DNA from 3 places in the Brevibacillus sp. AF8 genome. Region 1 is predicted to be linked to each of the others. Evidence: riboswitches for the same ligand, from Rfam matches in the RefSeq annotation. Region 1 holds a riboswitch; each other region holds the start of a gene.
What was found. A riboswitch is a leader RNA that binds a small molecule or an ion and turns the genes downstream of it on or off. The one in region 1 is predicted to bind cyclic di-AMP.
Positions count from the first base shown of each region.

Region 1 (4,158 bases):
TGCTCCTCCAAGTAAGACCTAAGTTTAGTCGCTTCCTCCCTGATAGGAAGATCGGGAAAACGTGATTGAAGCATAGAGCGAAATTGGGAATCTCGTTCCACAAGCACGTACTGTGTGCCGGGACGCAAGCGCTGATAGATCGTTTGGGTAAATGCCCCTGTACCAGGTCCCAGCTCCAGGATCACATCGGTTGAAGCCCAATCGACGCTTTTCAACATTTGCTCACATAAAAAACGAGAGCTGGGGATTATACTACCGACGCGTCCAGGCTCAGCGATAAACCGCCGCAAAAAGACCAAGAAGTCCTGCAAGAATCGTACCTCCTAGGGGAAAAGCAGCCTGATGTACACAGGCTGCCGAATTGACCCAATCTATTCTACACCTTGTCCCCCAGTTCCTGTTGAATTAGGATTGCACTGGTTTGGCTACCGGTGTTTTTGCTTCATTAATGGATGCTTTGATGCTAGCAAGTTCTGCATCGAGATCATCCTTTTCCAGGTCAGACAAAGCGTTCTCCCAAGCGCGGTTCGTTTGGCGCCATTGCCCACTCATTTGTGCTTCTGCTTCCATGCGCATGACTTTTTCCTCCATGCGGGCGAAGCCACGGCCTGCGGACTGATTGCCGATACCAACAACTGCTTGATTGACTTGCTTTTGTGTACGAGCTACTTGTGCACGTGCCATCAGTGTGAACTTTTTCGCACGCATTTTATAGAACTCTTCCTTCAGCTCAGCCAGCTTCTCGCGCATTTGTGTAGCTGCCTCGGATGCTGACAGGTAGAGAGTTTCATATTCCGCTGCCCGGCCTTCGTACTGCTTCTTGTCAGCGAGTGCTCGACGTGCCAACTCGTCTTCTCCCTCAGTTAAGGCGAGCTTGACTTGACGATCGCGTTTTTCGATCAGGGCATTGGCTTCATCCAATTGCTGACGGAATTTCTTTTCCAGTGCAACCTGACGGGCAACCGCGACTTCAACTTGTCCGATTTCTACTTCCATGTCACGCATATATTGATTCAGCATTACTACCGGATCTTCCATGGAATCCAATGCATCATTTACCGAAGCTACTGTCAGGTCACGCAAACGTTTAAAGATACTCATTATTTTTTCCTCCTCATCATATCACATCATATTGTTCATCCAAAAGACTCTTGCGACATAGGCGTTACTGCGGGCGTCTTCTTACGTTTCTCTCCCAAGTGTCCAGCGTATCTTCCTTTAATACTTTTTGGGCCCATTCACGCTCCCAAGAAGGAGGCGCTTGTTTTGGCTCTTGGCTGGGACGCAGTAAGCGATATCCCAGATAAATCACCCCAATGGCCAGAAGCGCGTGAAACAGTAGGTCAAGCTTGCCAATCAACATCAGGAACCCGAACAGGAAGACCAGGATTCCCCAAAAACGTGAACCGGTTTGTCCCATGATCTTTTTGGCACCGTATATCATGATCACGCCGGGAATGATAAACCCGAGCAAGTCTCCGATATCGATACCCACCAGATCCAGAAGAACCAACCCACCGACTAGCAGCAGAACCAGCCCGAGTAGAACTTTGCCAGACCGTTCGCTCATTACTCGCTTACCTCCATTCGTTTTGCATGTGGTGCTTGTGGAACGTTATGCCCTTATTGTAGCCCTCGGTATAGGCTTCCCATAACGGGCGTGCGGTTGGTTTTTCCCTCCGTCCTTGGACGGAGACAATTTCCTGCCCTAATCGGACGAGCTGTCCCGCAAGACAGAATATGCACGCGTCGAAAGGCGGCTTGCACTGTCGAACGAAAACGTTACAGCATTTGACGGCATCTTTGTGACGAATATGTGAACGAACAGATAAAAAGAAGGAAATAAAGGACTGGCGTAGAATCTTCGTAAGAGTGCGTGTAAAAAAACATCGAAAAATAGCCGAATTCCGCTTGGCGGAAACGGGGGAACCACGTTTTTGGGGTGAATGGTTGCTACTCCTAGCAGCCTAGGGCGTCCTTTCGACCGAACCCTTCAGCTAACCTCGTAGGCTCACGAAGGGAGCAGTTTCTTTTGCGCAAGATGGTTTTATCTTTATTTATGGCTGGATTGCTTGCTATGGGGGCAGGCACTGCACAGGCTGCTGAGGAGAATACTCTCAATGAAGTAGTCAGTGACTTGTACGGTACCCCTTACAAATCTTCCGGCTCGTCCAAAAAGGGCTTTGACTGCTCCGGTTTCACGCGCTACGTATTTGATGCGTTAGGTGTAGACCTGCCTCACAATTCTGCTTCCCAGTACGAATTAGGTACAGAGGTAGCCAGAAAAGATTTGCAGCCAGGCGATCTCGTATTCTTCAACACGAACGGTCGCAGCATTTCTCACGTGGGTATCTACATCGGAGACGGCACATTCGTGCACTCGGAATCTGGTCGTGGAGTCGTCAACACCAAGTTGAGCGATCCATACTACTGGAGCAAGCGTTATGTAGGCGCCAAGCGTCTCAGCGTTCCTGTTCTAGCGAAAGCAGAAACTCCGAATAAGGAAAAAGCGGTGCAAGCTGCATCGTTGCCGGAAAAACCAGCTAAAAAATAGTCATTCGGCAAAATAATAAAAGCCAGGGACACTACGTCTCTGGCTTTTTCTGACGAAATTTAGTACCTGGTCTAAAGAGGTACCCTCACATATTAGAACAACTTAATAACTTACGGGGTTTCTTCCCCTGATCAGGTCAAAGCATGTTATGATAGACAAGACCCATTCTTTGAATGGTATTCCTTATTAATAGAAGTAACTGGGGGTTGTTCCGGTGAAAGATCACATTTTAATTGTCGATGACAATCTGGAGATTATTGAACTGCTAGAAGACATTTTGGAGAACGAGGGCTTCACCGTTTCCTCCGCAGAGAGCGGAGAGGATGCACTCTCGCTGCTCAGCCAAGGAGAGCGTCCCAACCTGATCCTTTTGGATATTATGATGCCCAACATGAGTGGCTACGAGCTCTGCTCTCAAATTCGCCGTGAGTGGGATTTGCCTATACTGTTTCTCAGTGCAAAAGGAAAAGCGGTAGATAAAGTAGTCGGCTTCGAAATCGGCGCAGATGATTACATCACGAAGCCTTTTGATACAGAAGAGCTGCTCGCTCGCATTCGTGCCCACCTTCGTCGCTATGAGCGCATTCGCAAGCATACCGAAGAGCAGCCTGAGAAGGAAACGGCCTCCTCTCCGATTACGGTTTTGAAATTCAAGGACCTGGAAATCCATAAAGAAACGTATTCCGTTTATGTATGCAATCAAAAGATTGAGCTATCTACCAAGGAATTCCAACTACTCACCTTCCTCGCAGAAAATGCGGGCATCGTCTTTACAAGAGAGCAAATTTATGACCGTGTCTGGGGATATGGATATGGCTCGCTCAATACAGTGACCGTCCATATTAAAAACCTCCGTGAAAAGCTGGAAACAGAACGTCAGTTCATTAAAACACAATGGGGGACAGGCTACGTATTTATCGGGGAGAAGCTTTAAATGAGCTTACGCAATAAAGTTTTGCTCTCCTTCATTGCCTTGATCACACTCAACATCTTGTTGTTTAAATTTGTTTTTCAAGACATTATTGTCGCTCAACTCAAAAATGATCGGCATAATCAGTACCAGGCTGAGAAAGAAGCCGCAGAGAAGGTCATGCTCAATCAATTGCTTCTCGTCAGTAATTTCAAGGACCCAATCGAACGTTTGGAGCTTGAAAAGCAGTTGCCAGACGACGTGATGTACCGCATGCTCGTAAAGGATGCCAATGGAAACACCATCTACAGCAAAACATCACGCGCCTATAATTTGAAAATGCCTTCCCCCTCCGCATCAAGTCGTGGCGATTCTGCCAAACAAAGTGACCTCAAAGTGGTCGCTGAGTACCATTTTCAGCAGGAGCCACCGCGTACAGGGGAGATCGTTGTTTATTTCTACACAGATGATTACGACATGATGGCTACAACAGGGGTTTCCATGATGCTCTGGTTTATTTACGGAAGCATTAGTCTGGTGGGATTGGTTCTGCTCGCTTTGTTCGTTCGCTGGATACTAAGGCCGGTTAACGAATTATCGCGCGTCACCCAAGAAATTCAGGAAGGGAAGCGTCTGGTCACATTTACGTATCGATCGCATGATGAATTTGGGCAACTCTTTCGATATTTCGGGG
Region 1 covers NZ_JAGQDN010000026.1:8,235-12,392, reverse strand. Annotated here, with positions in the region: gene KB186_RS24900 (class I SAM-dependent methyltransferase) at 1-311, opposite strand, end outside; gene KB186_RS24895 (PspA/IM30 family protein) at 406-1,101, opposite strand; gene KB186_RS24890 (LiaF transmembrane domain-containing protein) at 1,166-1,570, opposite strand; cyclic di-AMP (ydaO/yuaA leader) riboswitch at 1,889-2,028, shown strand; gene KB186_RS24885 (C40 family peptidase) at 2,033-2,554, shown strand; gene KB186_RS24880 (response regulator transcription factor) at 2,769-3,488, shown strand; gene KB186_RS24875 (sensor histidine kinase) at 3,489-4,158, shown strand, end outside.

Region 2 (4,158 bases), on a different contig from region 1:
ATGTTGGGTAAGTCGATCCAAGACGATAGCGATGATCACGATGGATAGCCCCGCCTCGAATCCTCTTCCTATATCCACTTGCGATACGGCGCGATATACGTCTGCACCCAAGCCTTTCGCCCCGATCATAGCCGCTATGACCACCATCGACAGGGCGAGCATGATGCACTGATTGACTCCCGCCAAGATCGTCGATTTCGCGTATGGCAGTTGTACTTTCACGAGCTTTTGCCACCCAGTTGCGCCAAAGGCGTCCGCCGCTTCCTCCATTTCCGCTGGGACCTGACGTATGCCTAAGTTCGTGAGACGCACGATTGGCGGCAAAGCAAAAATAACGGAGGCAATAACTCCCGGCACCTCGCCCAAACCGAAGAAAAAGATCGCGGGAATCAAATAAACGAACGCGGGCATCGTCTGCATCAAATCCAGTACTGGCGTAACCAGATTGCGAAACGTATCGTGTCTCGCGCAAAGAATGCCCACCGGAATCCCGATGACGATCGAAATCATGGTAGCAGTGAGGACGAGTCCCAATGTCTCCATCGTTTCATCCCAGTACCCCAAGTTGTGGATGAGAGAAAGTCCAACAACCGTAAAGACCATGGACGCTCTCCCTGCAAAAACCCACGCAGCGGCCCCCAGCAACAAGATGAGAATCAGCGAAGGTATCTCTGCCAAAACCGTAGAACAGTAAGTCACCATCGTGGAAATGACGATAGCCACCGGATCAAACAATACCCCTTTGTACTGGCCCAGCACCTCCACGAACCCTTCCATCCAACTGCCAATCGGTAGCTTAGGCACGACGTCCATCACTCATCACCTCTGCTCTCTGATGCTCTTGTACATTGACTTTGCCTACCAGCCCGCCTAGCACCGCTCCTTTTACGATGACACCCAATAATCGCTGCTGGTCGCCCACTACCGCAATCGGGACGTGCAGGTCTGCCATCATCGGGAACAAGCTGTGCAGACGTGCGTCAGGCGAAACGGTAGGGAGGTCGGTTTTCATGATTGCCTCCAGCGAATCTCCCGTACCAATCGCAAGTGATACGTCATACGCCGTAATCAAGCCAAGCAGTGTGCGCTTTTTGTCCACGACGTACAAGCTGGACACGCCATTATCCATCATGAGTTGCAGCGCCACTCGGGCCCCTTTGTCAGGCGTGATTGCTTCTGCCCGTTTCATCACATTTTCAGCAACGAGCACCCTGGACAGGTCGGCATCCTCCACGAACTTCCGCACGAATTCATCCGCTGGGTCTGCCATAATTTCTTCCGGGCGGCCGATCTGAATGATCTGCCCGTCTTTCATAAAGGCAATCCGATCGCCCAGTCGCAACGCCTCATGCAAGTCATGTGTAATGAACAGGATCGTCTTTTTCATCGTCATCTGGAGCTCCAGCAGCTCATCCTGCATATCTTTTCGAATGAGTGGGTCCAGTGCACTGAACGCTTCGTCCATCAAGAGAATATCTGGATTATTAGCCAACGCCCGCGCCAGACCGACCCGCTGGCGCATCCCTCCGCTCAATTGATCCGGGTGCGCATTTTCCCACTCGGTTAATCCAACGAGCGCAAGTGCTTCCCGTGCTCTTTCTTGCCGGAGTCCTGGCGGTACTTGCTGAATCTCCAAACCAAACTCCACGTTTTCTCGTACCGACCGCTGCGGAAACAGGGCGAAATTTTGAAAAACCATCCCGAGCTTCTTCCTCCGCACCTCACGCAAAGCTGCTGCCTTCATGTCCACGATCTCTTCCCCATCGATCTCGATGCTTCCGCTCGTTGGGTCAATCAGTCGATTACACAGTCGGATTAAGGTGGACTTGCCGCTGCCTGACAGGCCCATAATGACAAAGATTTCACCTTCCTCGACTTCAAAGCTGACCTGATTGACACCGATGGACTGGCCAGTTTGCTTGTAAATTTGTTCTTTTGTCCGTCCTTCCGCCAGCAGCTTCAAGGCCAGTTCGGGCTGCTTGCCGAACACTTTTGTGAGTTGGTGGACTTTCATTTTGGACATGATATCCCTCATCCTTCGTTTTTTCGTAAATGTAAAAAGCCCGCGAAGTTTCGACACTCCAGCAAAACCAAGCAGGCACGCTTGAGTTTACTCGTGTTGAAAATCCGCAGGCTTACGTAATACCTGGCGTCCATTTTCAGGACTCCCTGTACTCTGTCTTCCTGATTTCGATTGTCAGCGGTTTATGTCGTACCGACTGCCTCTCAGCGATCCACACCATTCCCTTCACGTTGTATCGGCGTAAGCTGCTCGTCGGTATTTCCATAAAAAATAGGCCGATCCATTCTTTTTCTCCAGAACAAAGGTCCCAAAGAAAAAGCCTGTATCGACCTATCACACGCCCGCAAGGAATCCCCTTGTTGCGCATTATATGCCTAGACTTTATCCATTCATGACCTTCCCTGCTTTGGCCGACGAGGTTAGCTGACGGGTAGGATGGCAGAGAAGACATTTCCTCATCCCTCCTGATCACTCAGGATTAACCCCAAAAGATTGGTTCCCCCGCTTCCGAGAATATCGGAACTAGGCCGTATTGTGTTTTGTTGCTTATTTGATCGTGATTGTGACTTTGATTATACGCTCGCTTCCAGTTATTGTGAACGTTCATTTTCGTTGAATCAAACAGAATAGCGCCTTTCTTAATGAGTCGCATTGATTTAGATGGTTCATGCTCATCCAATTGAAGAATCACTTGGCTATCTTTCCCTTTTTATACACAAACCTCTACGCATACACGCTCCTCATAGGAAAAGCGCTGACTGATGTCCGTGACAACCTCCCAGTCATCCTCCCCGACCCGGATGGAATAAAGCAGTTCTCGCCCCTGAAATTGCACATGAGATACCTTTCCGATAACGCCTTCCATTCCTTGCTGCCACGCTGCGAGCTTCAACTGATCGGGACGAACCGGCAATATTTGCTGAGCGTGAAAGGAAGAAAAGTCGCGGGAAACAGCAATCGGTACCGCTGGCTCTCCTTGCCTCTCCAACAGAAAGGTATTGGGGCAAGCCCAGTTTCCTTTTAAGAAGTTAGCCCGTCCCACAAACTTGGCGACAAAAGGCGATTGGGGCGAATAGTATATATCCTGCGGGCTACCTGCTTGTTCCACCCTGCCTCCTTTCATTACGACGATCTGATCCGCCATAGCCAGTGCCTCTGACTGATCGTGTGTGACGTAGACGATGGAAGTCCCCAGCTCGCGGTGAATAAATTGGATTTCCTTGCGCATTTGCATACGCAGCTCTGCATCGAGACTGCTCAATGGCTCGTCCATCAGAAGCAGCGTAGGGTTAAACACGATGGCCCGCGCCAGAGCAACGCGCTGCTTTTGTCCACCAGAGAGCTGATTGGGAAATCTCTCTTCCATTCCTCCAAGACCGACCATCTCCAGCATTTGTGCCACCCGTACCTTTGGATTATCTTTGTAAGCGGCAGGCACGTGCTTTTGATGTTGCAACGGAAACACGACATTCTCATAGACAGTCAAATGCGGCCAAAGTGCGAATGACTGAAACACCATACCAATCCGCCGCTCCTCTGGCGGCTTTCTTCTTGCCTGGTCCGCTACGCACTCTTGATTGATCCAGATTTCTCCGCTGGTAGGCGATTCAAAACCCGCCAATAGCCTAAGCAGTGTCGTTTTTCCGCAGCCGCTCGGCCCGAGCAAAGCAACGAATTCCCCTTGTCCAATTTGTAGATCCAGATGGTGGAGCACCGTCACATCTCCGAATTTTTTGGAAACGCCCTTCACTCTTGCACTGTTCATCCCTGTATCCTCCGTTGCCAATATCGTTTCCATAAACCGCCCATTGTCAAAGCCAGCAGGATGGCCACTACGATCAACGAAGAAAGGGCCGTGCTATGAGTCGTTGATCCCGCCTGCTCAAAGCTAAAAATAACGACACCGATCGTTTCCGAACCGGATGACCACAGAAGCGATGATATTGTCAATTCAGTAAATGCTGTCAGGAACACTAGAAACAAGCCTGTTGCCATTCCCGGTGCATAGAGCGGGAGCAATATCCGGGACCACCTCGTCCAAAATCGACCACCGTTGATCCGTGCTGCTTCTTCTACTTCCTTGCCCACCTGCATAATGGAGACCGTACTGCTTTTTACTTGCAAGATCAAAAAGC
Region 2 covers NZ_JAGQDN010000015.1:32,920-37,077, reverse strand. Annotated here, with positions in the region: gene KB186_RS18720 (ABC transporter permease) at 1-813, opposite strand, end outside; gene KB186_RS18715 (quaternary amine ABC transporter ATP-binding protein) at 797-2,023, opposite strand; cyclic di-AMP (ydaO/yuaA leader) riboswitch at 2,416-2,562, opposite strand; gene KB186_RS18710 (ABC transporter ATP-binding protein) at 2,733-3,788, opposite strand; gene KB186_RS18705 (ABC transporter permease) at 3,785-4,158, opposite strand, start outside.
Region 2: it holds a riboswitch for cyclic di-AMP, as region 1 does, so the genes downstream of both, KB186_RS18715 (quaternary amine ABC transporter ATP-binding protein) here and KB186_RS24885 (C40 family peptidase) in region 1, are expected to answer to the same signal.

Region 3 (4,158 bases), on a different contig from region 1:
AAGAAGAAATACGGTGAGAACGACTGGTATTTTGCAAAATAACCTCGCCCGAGCTGTCACTGCTCACCTCGACCTGGTAAACCTGAACACAGAAGAGGTTGAAGTACGTGTGCAAGTATTGAACTGGGGTAACGCCGTTACGCAAACGAATCCAGTTAGCACCTTGCTTGACATTACGCAATTTATCCCTGCGAATACTCGCACTGCTTTCAATGCGCTTGTCCCCGCTTCTTTCCACTATGAAGTTCGCCTTACCGTAGCAGAAAACAACAGAAATGTCCTTCTCACCACTTATGGCCGTACTTCTATCGGCGGCGGTCAAGTTGTTGGTCTTACCGTTCTTGACAGTCAATTCCAAACTGTCGATATCGAAACTTGTATTTAACTATTTTGCAGGAAGAAAATGAGGAATTATGGTGGGACGCCATAGTTCCTTTTTTAATGATTCGCATGCACGAATAGGCGCTGGGGACTATCCCAACGCCTTTTTACTTCTATGTTCTACGACAAAAAAACTGCCCTCGAAAGGACAGTTTCTTTTAAAAGGAGACTTACAGTTTTACTACGTTCTCAGCTTGTGGGCCACGGTTGCCTTGAACAATGTTGAATTGAACTTTTTGACCTTCGTCCAAAGTTTTGAAACCGTCACCTTGGATTGCGCTGAAGTGTACGAATACATCGTCTCCGCCTTCTACTTGAATGAAACCGAAACCTTTTTCTGCGTTAAACCATTTTACTGTTCCGTTCGTTTGCATCTAAAAAAACCTCCAAAAATTCAATTTGAATATGCTAGTCATATTTACCGAAGCAAATAAAGCTCACATATCATGAAGAAATACCAAATCATGTGCTGTGATACGCCTTCATGATATGTGAATTTTACTTACTTAGCAAATATATGAATGTCATAGGACGGAACTGCAAAATTAAAAACTAAACCTTTTGAAAACCTAAAACAATGAAAGCCCTTCCTCTCTTCCATCCTTGCGGCTCCGATGACCGCGCCAGTGTGAATCGGGGATTCAAAAATGTTATCCATCAGCATACAAACACCTCGATGAATGATTAGGTATCAATTTTCCAAGTAGCAACCTCATTCTACCATGGTTGTCCAATAAAAGCAACCGTTCAGCCTTATTCTGGACGAAGCGGTACTCTGTTACAATAGGATTGGGAGGGATTACATTGGAAAATCATATTTTGACAACCATTCAATTATCCGAAATGCTTGAAAAGAAAGTGCCTGTACTTTTATTGGACGTACGCGACGCCGAGAAATTTATTTCCGGCAGCCTCGTTCACGAAAACGCGTCGGCGCGAAACGTCCCTTATCTTCTTATGAAGGAACAGGACAAGCCACTTGATGAAGAAACCGAAAAACTCGCGCAAAATGTGCAGATCGTTACCTTATGTACAACAGGTAACAAAGCTCAAAAAGCTGCGGCTCTGCTTCGTGAGCATGGTTTTCATGCGAATGCATTGGAAGGCGGCTTAACTGCATGGAAGGAACAATCAAACAAAGCGAAATGAGCCTAATTTATCAACGATTCTAGCTAGTTGCCATATATTACTCCTTTATTTCGATTGGGATTGTCTGATATCGTTGTTCATGCCAAACGAAATAAGCCGAGACTTCCTCTTGAAAAGGAAGTGCGGGGGACTTTTTTGTGGATGAGTTATTCCACATTGGGGTGAATCGCCGAACTGGCGTAGGGTTGTTTCCTCAATCCGAATCCGACAACTAACCTCGTAGGCCAAAAAAAGGAGAGATTTGTTTAATGAAACGTTTTGGTTCTGTTACAATCGCGATGACTCTTGGTCTGGGCTTGGCTTTGACAGGGTTTGCTTCTTCTGCTTCCGCAGCATCTAACTGCCCATTGAAGAACGGACAATTCCAATTCAATGCGGGTCAAAATATGGGACAATTCCAAAAAGCACCAAATGCACAACAGTTCTTTAACTTTTTCCAAAAACAAGGCTTTGTTCCTGGCCAGCCACAAGCAGTACAGCCAATGCAACCTGTTAAGCAAGGACAAGCAACACCTGTACAACCTTGCCCGATTCAACCAGGAACTTTCCAACCAGCACCCGTACAACAAGCTCCAGCACAACCAGCACCAGTTCAAACGGCACCAGCACAACCTAGCAATAATGTCACTCAGCCTGCCGCTCCGGTAAATCAAGCGGATGAAGCTAAAACTGGTGATTTTGCGAAACAAGTCGCGGATTTGGTGAACCAAGAACGTGCAAAAGCAGGTCTCAAACCTGTTCAAATGGATGCGGCACTGTCCAAAGTAGCGTTGGCAAAAGCACAAGATATGTCTGCTAACAACTATTTTGACCACAACAGTCCAACGTACGGTTCTCCATTTGACATGATGAAGCAGTATGGCATTCAGTACTCGACTGCAGGCGAGAATATCGCCATGGGTCAACAGAGTCCACAAGAAGTTATGCAACAATGGATGAACAGTGAAGGCCACCGCCAAAACATTATGAACCCTGATTTCACAAAAATTGGTGTAGGCTTCACAAATGGCTACTGGGTACAAGAATTTATCGGGTAGAACACTGCCTGATAAACGAAAAGCCGGTGTCTCGTAATCGAGACCCGGCTTTTTCGTGTACGCGTTACTTTCGCTTCGCTTCTGCCGCCTGTTTTTTGGGGGTACAGCAGCTTTCCTGCTCATTGAGCAAAGCAACATCCTTTTGATTCATTTCTTGCTTCGTTGGGTAAGCAGATACTTGCTGCAGCTCGGCATTGACATCAGACGATTGTTTCATCCGTATGGCCCCCTCACCGTTATTGGTGGTACATCCCTAGTATGCACGCGGTTCTAAACGACTCATTCCTAAGGAACACTGGAAGCACATGCAAATGAACCTATCTGCTTATAATATGTTCAAGGTCTTTTAAGGCAGCCGCCGCTGCCGCCACAGGATCTGATTTTCCTCCAACGACCAATAAATCCCCCATGACATCTGTTTCTACCCGTATGGCTTTTGTCGTACCAGATACAGATGCAAATGGATGGGTAAGATCCACCGCACATAAATCTACTGCGACAGATACCGTGCCATTCGCTTCCTTTTGGATCGTTCCGATCAGCTTGGGAATCTTCGAGTGCTTTTTCCACGCCTCGATTTGTAACGAGGTTATTTCGCGAATACTTGCGCGTGTTATATCGGTTAGTTTTACTTGCGCATCAAAAGCAGCGTTTGCCAAGATCGTGAGCTTCGAAGCTGTATCCCATCCATCGATATCATAGGAAGGGTCCGGTTCGGCAATCCCCATCTTCTGAGCGAGCTCGACTGCTTCTGCACAGGTGAGCCCCTCTTCCATCATTTTTGTGAGCACGAAGTTTGTCGTTCCCGTAAAAATACCTTCGACGCGTTTTACTTCACAGCCTGCCAAGTTATACTGCAACAGATCGATCGTCGGCAGAGCTGCTGCTGTTGCTCCACTCCCTTTCAATGCGACGCCATGTTTTTTGGCAAGAGCGGCTAAGCCAGCATAATCGACTACAAGTGCGCCTTTTGAAATGGCGATCGCATGCATGGCATTCTCCAAAGCATAACGAATAAAAGTAAGACCGGGTCCGCCCTCTTTTTCAGATGGACCTGCCTCGATGAGCACGTCTGCTTGAGCTGACTTGATAAATTCCAGCGCGTTCCAAGATGGGTTCCTTGTTTGTTTTGTATGAGCATAGTCTGCCCATTTTCCCGAATCGATTCCGTTCTCATCGTAGAGGCCGGAAGCTGAACGAACGACTCCCACGAGTCTGACATCCGCTTGATATAGCTCGCGGTACCTCTCCCTTCGCTGCTCCAGCAGTCGAGCCACCTGCTGTCCTACTGTTCCGAAGCCTGTTAACATAATGTTCCAACGTTTCATGAGTCAATCTCCTTGCTGTTTATGCGTCGCTTATTTCCACCATTTTTTCTACTTTTATCTTGTATCCGGAGCAAATCCTTGCGATTCAGTTTCTTTCCTGTTTTCGCTGAGTAGATCTCTTCCGTATGATCAATAAACAATATTCCTTCCAAATGGTCCATCTCGTGCTGAATACACCGAGCCAGGAAATCTTCCGCTTCGATTGTCTTTGTTTGTCCTTGGCGGTTCAGCGTCTGAACTTTGACATAATTCGCCCGACGAAC
Region 3 covers NZ_JAGQDN010000001.1:370,550-374,707, forward strand. Annotated here, with positions in the region: gene KB186_RS01235 (hypothetical protein) at 14-385, shown strand; gene KB186_RS01240 (cold-shock protein) at 552-755, opposite strand; gene KB186_RS01245 (rhodanese-like domain-containing protein) at 1,186-1,530, shown strand; cyclic di-AMP (ydaO/yuaA leader) riboswitch at 1,615-1,771, shown strand; gene KB186_RS01250 (CAP domain-containing protein) at 1,779-2,567, shown strand; gene KB186_RS01255 (hypothetical protein) at 2,632-2,784, opposite strand; gene KB186_RS01260 (homoserine dehydrogenase) at 2,885-3,895, opposite strand; gene def (peptide deformylase) at 3,892-4,158, opposite strand, start outside.
Region 3: it holds a riboswitch for cyclic di-AMP, as region 1 does, so the genes downstream of both, KB186_RS01250 (CAP domain-containing protein) here and KB186_RS24885 (C40 family peptidase) in region 1, are expected to answer to the same signal.